One region of the Mesobacillus sp. QJM3NY_10 genome, then DNA from elsewhere that is predicted to be linked to it. Evidence: predicted binding sites of a transcription regulator. Region 1 holds the regulator's gene; the other holds the start of a gene.
The links. The regulator CtsR, encoded in region 1, represses protease genes until heat stress. The targets are predictions, from matches to a motif close to ATGGTCAATAAAGGTCAAACA.
Positions count from the first base shown of each region.

Region 2: a site for CtsR is predicted at 1,836-1,856, ahead of AC0VX7_RS07785 (ATP-dependent Clp protease ATP-binding subunit). Genes of this name have one in related genera too.

Region 1 covers NZ_CM149675.1:107,508-111,549, forward strand. Annotated here, with positions in the region: gene AC0VX7_RS00555 (hypothetical protein) at 750-1,034, shown strand; gene AC0VX7_RS00560 (CtsR family transcriptional regulator) at 1,377-1,838, shown strand; gene AC0VX7_RS00565 (UvrB/UvrC motif-containing protein) at 1,866-2,414, shown strand; gene AC0VX7_RS00570 (protein arginine kinase) at 2,417-3,499, shown strand; gene clpC (ATP-dependent protease ATP-binding subunit ClpC) at 3,504-4,042, shown strand, end outside.
Region 2 covers NZ_CM149675.1:1,573,775-1,577,816, reverse strand. Annotated here, with positions in the region: gene AC0VX7_RS07795 (hypothetical protein) at 1-650, shown strand, start outside; gene AC0VX7_RS07790 (YkvI family membrane protein) at 675-1,718, opposite strand; gene AC0VX7_RS07785 (ATP-dependent Clp protease ATP-binding subunit) at 1,951-4,042, shown strand, end outside.

The DNA of each region.
Region 1 (4,042 bases):
ACGATTGGCTTAAGACAGGTTTGGAGGTAAAACACGTAAAGCTGTCAGAAGAAGAGCTAACTTAAGACAGGTTTGGAGGTAAAACAGGTAAAGCTGTCAGAAGAAGAGCTAACTTAAGACAGGTTTGGAGGAAAAACACGAAAAGTTGTCAGAAGAAGAGTCAACTTAAGACAGGTTTGAAGGGAAAGTACAAAAAGCTGTCAGAAGAAGAGCTAACTTAAGACAGGTTTGGAGGAAAAACACGAAAAGTTGTCAGAAGAAGAGTCAACTTAAGACAGGTTTGAAGGGAAAGTACAAAAAGCTGTCAAAAGAAGAAGCAACTTCGGACAAGTTTAGAGGAAAAGGTTGAAAAGCTGTCAGAAGTAGAAGCAACTTCAGACAAGTTTAGAGGAAAGGTACGAAAAGCTGTCAGAAGAAGAAGCGACTTCGGACAAGTTTAGAGGAAAAGATCGAAAAGCTGTCAAAAGAAGAAGCAACTTCAGACAAGTTTATAGGAAAAGTATAAAAAGCTGTCAGATGTAGAGGCACCTTTAGACAAGTAGGTGCTTGTACTCTAAACTCCTAGTGCGTTGATCCAAGAAGGATTAACGCTTTTTTTGTGGAATCTATTTAACAATCAGAGCACATTTCTGATCTTCCCAGTTATTCTACGATCATTATAAAGATCTAATTACTTTTAGTTTTTTAAAAGAGTGATTGGGATAACAGGTCCGTTTCATTGATATGAAAAGACTAATAGGAGGAACTAAATGAGTAAGCAATTGAATTTTTGGTCATTCATCTTTTCAACAATCTGGGTCTTACTATTTTTCTTAGCTTCCTCCACAGGGCCTATTGATTACACCATATTAGGCAGGCATCCATTCGTTCTGCTTTTATATGTAACCTTGCTGACTTTTATAACAGGGCTTACAGGGATGGCAGGTATGGTGGATTGGAAGGGTATGACCAGGAGTTTTTCGACGATCATCATGACTTTAGGGTTATCTGCATTTTTAGCTATCGTTATATTTTTTGGCAATTTATTGAGTTAGTGGTAGCACTAATACAGGCACAGGTGAGTCCCTCAAAAAATAAAATATACCAGAATTTAATGTTTTTCGTGAAAGAATGCTTATGTAATATGGATGGAAATGCTGGTTAGGCACGGACTCCTTCGCATTAAAGCTGGTTCTGAACAAATTTTTCATTGATGTGTTCAGATACAAGTTTCCACATGTTACAAAATGGGTATAATAACCAACACACCCCTTATTGTCATGTTTTGGCATACATAATTTTGGCGAATATAATTCAGGATGCATTCATTGCACCAAAAAAAAATTTTTTGTATAATTAAAGTCAAATATAGTCAAAGTCAGATTGGGGGAGGTTTAGTGAGGAATATATCGGACATCATAGAACATTACCTTAAGCAGGTTTTAGAAATGAGCGATAAGGACATCGTTGAAATCAAACGAAGTGAAATCGCCGATAAATTTCAGTGCGTGCCGTCCCAGATCAATTATGTCATCAATACAAGGTTCACGATTGAACGGGGCTATCTTGTTGAGAGTAAACGGGGTGGCGGTGGCTACATCCGTATCATCAAAGTCCAGGCTTATGATCATGCACATTTGATTGATGATTTACTGTCTTTGATTCAGACACGAATTCCGCAAAGCAGCGCTGAGCATGTCATTTTCCGGCTTGTTGAGGAAGATGTAGTCACTGACCGCGAGGCGAAGATCATGCTGAGTGTGCTTGACAGGTCCGTCCTGTATATAGAGCTGCCGCAGCGTGATGAGTTGCGTGCGAGAATGTTGAAGGCAATGCTTATGGCATTGAAGTATAAATAATATCAAAGCAGATGAAGAGGTGAGGGCATGATCTGCCAAGAGTGTAATCAAAGGCCGGCAACGCTGCACTTCACGAATTATTCAAATGGAGAAAAAACGGAATTGCACTTGTGTGAAATATGCGCACAAGAAAAAGGCGAACTGTTTATGATGAACAACGGCCCTGCTTTTTCGATCAATAGCTTACTTGCCGGATTGTTGAATATGGAACCTGCTTTTCCGGCACAGAAAAAGGAACCCTTTGAAGCTGAGCAAGTTGCCCAGTGCCCGCAATGTTCAATGACGTTTCCGCAGTTTGTGAAAGTAGGCCGTTTTGGCTGTGCGACTTGCTATGATGCTTTTCGTGAACAGCTTACCCCGATTGTAAGGAGGCTCCATAGTGGTAATTCCATGCATAATGGAAAAATCCCTAAAAGAGTCGGCGGGGACCTTCATGTAAGGAAGACAATCGATCAGCTTAAGCTAACCCTGAAAGACTTAATTTTGGCAGAGGAATTTGAGAAAGCTGCTGAGAAAAGGGACCAGATCAGGGAACTTGAAAGGAAATTGTCAGCAGGTCAAGAGGGAGGGGAGTAGCCTTGTCATTGGAGAAGTTTATCAATCAGGCTGTCAGCTCCTGGATGAGTGATGATGGACCTGATTCAGACATTGTCCTTAGCTCTCGTATCCGTTTTGCAAGGAATCTTGATGAATATAACTTTCCGACGCTGTTCACCAATGGAGAGGCAGAAGCAGTGGTAGGTACGATCATGGAACGTGCCAGTAATACACCAATAGCTGCCTTCGGTCAGTTGGAAATGATCAAAATGGATGAAATTCCGCCTTTGCAGAAAAGGGTGTTAGTCGAGAAGCATTTGATCAGTCCGAATCTAGCAGAAAACTCCGTTCATGGTGCCGTCTTACTGTCTGAAAATGAAGAAGTGAGTATCATGATCAATGAGGAAGATCATGTTAGGATTCAGTGTTTATTTCCGGGCTTCCAGCTTAGTGAGGCTCTAGGGGCTGCAAATGAAATCGATGACTGGCTTGAGGACTATGTCAATTATGCGTTTGATGAGAAGTTTGGCTATTTGACCAGTTGTCCTACTAATGTGGGCAGTGGCCTAAGGGCATCGGTGATGATGCACCTGCCAGGACTTGTGTTGACACAGCAAATGAACAGGATCGTCCCGGCGATTAACCAGCTTGGTTTGGTGGTAAGAGGTATTTACGGCGAGGGCAGTGAAGCGCTCGGCAATATTTTTCAAATCTCGAACCAAATCACACTCGGAAAATCGGAAGAGGACATCGTAGACGATTTAAAAAGTGTTGTAAGCCAGATTATATCTCAGGAAAGGTCAGCGCGGGAAGCATTAGCGAAGACTTCGAACATACAATTAGAAGACAGAGTGTTTCGATCATATGGGACACTTGCCAATAGCAGGATCATCGAAACGAAGGAAGCTGCCCGCTGCCTTTCTGATTTAAGGCTTGGAATAGATATGGGCTTTATAAAAAATATATCAAAATCGATACTGAATGAATTGATGATATTAACTCAACCTGGGTTTTTGCAGCAATATGCGGGAGGACCATTAAGACCGAATGAACGGGATATCCGCAGGGCTGCTTTAATAAGAGAACGATTGAAAATGGAAACAAAAGACGAGTCAGGAGGATGATCTTATGATGTTTGGACGATTTACCGAGAGGGCACAAAAAGTATTGGCACTCGCACAGGAAGAGGCAATCCGCCTTGGACATAACAATATCGGTACAGAACACATCTTGCTTGGCCTTGTGCGTGAGGGAGAGGGCATTGCGGCAAAGGCGCTTTATGGACTTGGGCTTGGAGCAGAGAAAATCCAGAAGGAAGTTGAAAACCTAATTGGCCGCGGCCAGGAAACTTCCCAGACAATCCACTATACACCTAGAGCTAAAAAGGTCATCGAGCTTTCCATGGATGAGGCAAGGAAGTTGGGCCATTCCTATGTAGGCACAGAACATATCCTTCTCGGATTGATCCGTGAGGGAGAGGGCGTGGCTGCAAGAGTGCTGAACAACCTTGGTGTAAGCTTGAACAAAGCGCGCCAGCAGGTTTTACAGCTGCTTGGAAGCAATGAAACTTCAGGTCATCAGGGAGGCGGAACGGCTAATGCCAATACTCCTACACTTGATAGCCTTGCAAGAGACTTAACAGTAATCGCCAGGGAAGGCAGCCTTGA
Region 2 (4,042 bases), 1.5 Mb from region 1:
AATTAGCTAAGTCATTTGCAATTATCGGATTATCAGCATTATTCATTGCAGGCTGTGGTTCTCCCGAAGAATCTGAGTCAACAGACAAGGCACCTGCAGCCCATCCGGCTGCTGCGCCAGAAAAAAATGAAGAAGACCAAAAGAAAACAGAGCAGGAGAAAGATACTGAAGAGGGCTTAATCCGCATTATGGAGCAAAACATTGCTTATACAGTGAATGGCGAACAAAAGGAAGAAACTGCTTTCTTGAAATACAATGATAATCAACACTACTCCATGTATGTTTTGCCTGAATATGAATTGTCAGCAGAGGAACCTAACAAAGATGTACTGATGTGGACTGAAGACGACAGTGTGTTCATGAGGATAGAATTGCTTCCAGCTGACGCAGAGTGGGCTTTAGTAGAGGAAAATTCAAAAGCACAACTTGCCGCTGTTGGCCCCGAGGTAAAAGAAGCCCAAACACCCGAAGACCCATTCTTCAACAATACTTGGGCAATGGAAACTAAAAGTGGATCAGACATTGTCACTACTTATTTAATTAAAAATGAGGAACAACCTTTAAAGCTGACTCTATTCACAAAAGAAGAGGCTGACCACCGTAACGCATTCCTAGAGATGGCCAAGACGATCATGAAAGAGAATAAATAAAGAAGGGGCTGCTCCCCTTCTTTTTTATTTATTCGCATTAACTGGTTTCATCCATAACAACACTATAAAGATTAAACTGATATAGCCAAAAACTGGGTACAAGATTGATAGAAGTGTTCCATAATCGATCAAGCTGATGAAATAACAAATTAAGAAGAGCAGTGAGACAACGAGCAGGCTTGGCAACTTAATATATTTTTGAATCTGCCTTTCAAGCCCAAAAATATTGCCAATTACAGATGTGAAGATTTCACCATATACAATCAGGACAAAAATCCAGTAAAGTCCTGCAGCTAGCTGCTTCATGACAACTGCCATCGGTATTTCAAATGTTTCGAACCCAGGGAGCATGATTAAGGTCAAATGACTTGAAAGCAGGATTAAAGTCAGCGCAATCCCGCCGAGGATTCCTCCCCATTTTACAGTATTATCGTCTTTCATCTCTGCTGCAACAGGAACTAGCACTGCCTGGGCAAGCGATAGGTTCAGGGCTGTATAAGAAAACGGACCGATGACCGCCTTCCAGCCATCCTCTGCATATGGAATAAAGACGACCTGCTCTATGAATCCAGGCAACCTGACTGACAAGAAAAATAAAATCAGACTGAACAAGATCATCATCGGCACAACAAAGGTATTAACAGCAAAAATGCCCTTCAACCCGACGACCATAACGGCAAGTGACAATGCAATCGTGACAAAGATGCCAAGCGATTTGGTCAATCCAAGCTGCTCCTCAAAAACTGCCCCTGCACCTGAAAGCATAACAGCACAAACTCCAAGCAGCATAAAAAGCATCATTATATTGATGATTCTCCCAAAAAATTTCCCAAATAAGTGTACATTCATTTCTTCATAAGATTGGGCCCCGATAGCTGCTGCGATGCGCATTAATTTTGCACCAAGATATGTAAGAATGTATCCCGCCATGAAAACTCCAATCAATCCAAATATGCCAAAGCGGGAAAAGAATTCAACGATTTCCCTCCCCGTCGCAAAGCCGGCTCCCACAACAGTACCAACATAAACAGCAGCGATTTGAAAGGCAGCACCCCAATTCGTCTTCAAATCGTTCCCCTCCCTCCTTTTCAATATATGTAAGGATAGACAAACCATGACGAGCTTTTTTTAAAAGGAGAATCTTACAGAAATGTTTACTAAAAATTACCACAATCAAAATTGTTGAAAGTCAAATAAGGTCAAATTATAATAAAACTAAATTGATCAAAGATAGTCAAAGTCAAAACAAATACCTTTGATCATTTTAAATAGAAATTACATTTTTGAAGGAGGAATTTAAATGCTTTGCCAAAATTGCCAGGAAAAACATGCAAATATCCAGTTGAGAGTAAATTTAAACGGTAATCAGAAGCATTTAATGCTCTGCGAAGATTGCTACCAAACAGAAAAAGAGAAATTAGGTGCTTCCTTTGGCAATCCGATGTCCGGATTTCCCGGCTTTGTCGGCTCGCCTTTTAACGATATGTTCAAACAGTTTTCAGGTAATAATCAAAATCAAAACCAAAACCAAAACCATAACCCGGCCGCTGCTGCTACGAAAACAGCTGGCGGAGGAAATGGCTTTATCGATCAATATGGAAGAAATTTGACCCAAATCGCAAAGACCGGCTTGATTGACCCGGTAATTGGACGAGATGATGAAGTAAAACGAGTGATCGAGATTTTAAATAGAAGAAATAAAAACAACCCTGTGCTTATTGGTGAACCTGGTGTGGGTAAAACAGCCATTGCTGAAGGACTCGCTCTAAAGATTATTGAAGGTGCTGTCCCAGATAAGCTGAAGAACAAGGAAGTTTATCTTCTGGATGTAGCCTCTATGGTTTCCAATACAGGAATTCGCGGGCAATTTGAGGAGAGAATGAAACAGCTTATTTCTGAATTACAAGCTCGGAAAAATATCATTCTGTTCATTGATGAAATCCACCAGCTTGTTGGTGCAGGTTCAGCCGAAGGATCCATGGATGCAGGCAATATCCTGAAGCCAGCACTTGCCCGCGGTGAACTACAAGTAGTTGGTGCGACAACTCTAAAGGAATATCGTCAGATTGAAAAGGATGCAGCTCTCGAGAGACGCTTTCAGCCAGTACATGTGTTGGAGCCAACAGTTGATGAGGCTGTCGAAATCCTGAAAGGAATCCAGTCCAAGTACGAAGATTTCCATCAGGTTTCCTTTTCAGAAGAAACAATCAAGGCATGTGTACAGCTATCACATCGTTATATCCAGGATCGCTTCCTTCCTGACAAAGCAATCGATTTAATGGATGAAGCCGGTTCGAAGCTTAACCTCGTTTCTGACTATACAGATAAAAATGATGCCGAAAGCCGCCTTACTGAAATCGCAAAGAAAAAGGAAGAAGCATTGAAGCATGAAGACTATGAAACAGCTGCAAAGCTTCGTGACGAGGAAGCAAAGCTGGAAAAAGCATTAAACGACAATGGTCATGCAGTACGCCCTGTTGTAACAGTCCAGCATATCCAGGAAATCATCGAGACGAAGACTGGAATTCCAGTGGGCAAGCTTCAGGAGGACGAACAAGCAAGGATTAAGAGCCTTGTTGTCAACCTTAATGGCAAAGTGATCGGACAAGAGGAAGCTGTGCAGAAAGTAGCAAAAGCAATCCGCCGCAGCCGTGCTGGTCTTAAGTCAAAGAACCGCCCAATTGGGTCCTTCCTATTTGTGGGACCAACAGGTGTCGGTAAAACGGAATTGACCAAAACTTTGGCAGAAGAGCTTTTTGGCTCTAAAGATGCCATGGTTCGTCTTGACATGAGTGAATATATGGAAAAGCACAGTGTTTCGAAGCTGATTGGTTCGCCCCCAGGATATGTAGGCCATGATGAAGCTGGCCAGCTGACCGAAAAGGTTCGTCGCAACCCGTACAGCATAATTCTAGTGGATGAAATCGAAAAAGCTCATCCAGATGTCCAGCACATGTTCCTGCAGATTCTTGAGGATGGCCGTTTAACAGACAGCCAGGGTCGCACTGTAAGCTTCAAGGACACTGTCATCATCATGACAAGCAATGCAGGAGTCGGACATAAAACAATCAAGGTCGGATTTGACCAGAACACAGCAGTCAATGAATCAAGTATCCTTGAATCCCTAGGGGGCTTCTTCAAGCCAGAATTCCTGAACCGCTTCGACAGCATCATCGAGTTCAAGGCACTTGAAAAAGAGCATCTTCTTCAAATTGTCGACTTGATGCTTGTTGAACTGAAGAATACACTTTCAGAGCAAGATATTAGCCTTGAGGTGGAAACTGAAGTTAAGGAAAAGCTTGCTGAGCTTGGATACCACCCTGCGTTTGGCGCCCGCCCTCTGCGTCGCTCGATTCAGGAACAGATCGAGGATTCCATCGCGGACTTCATAC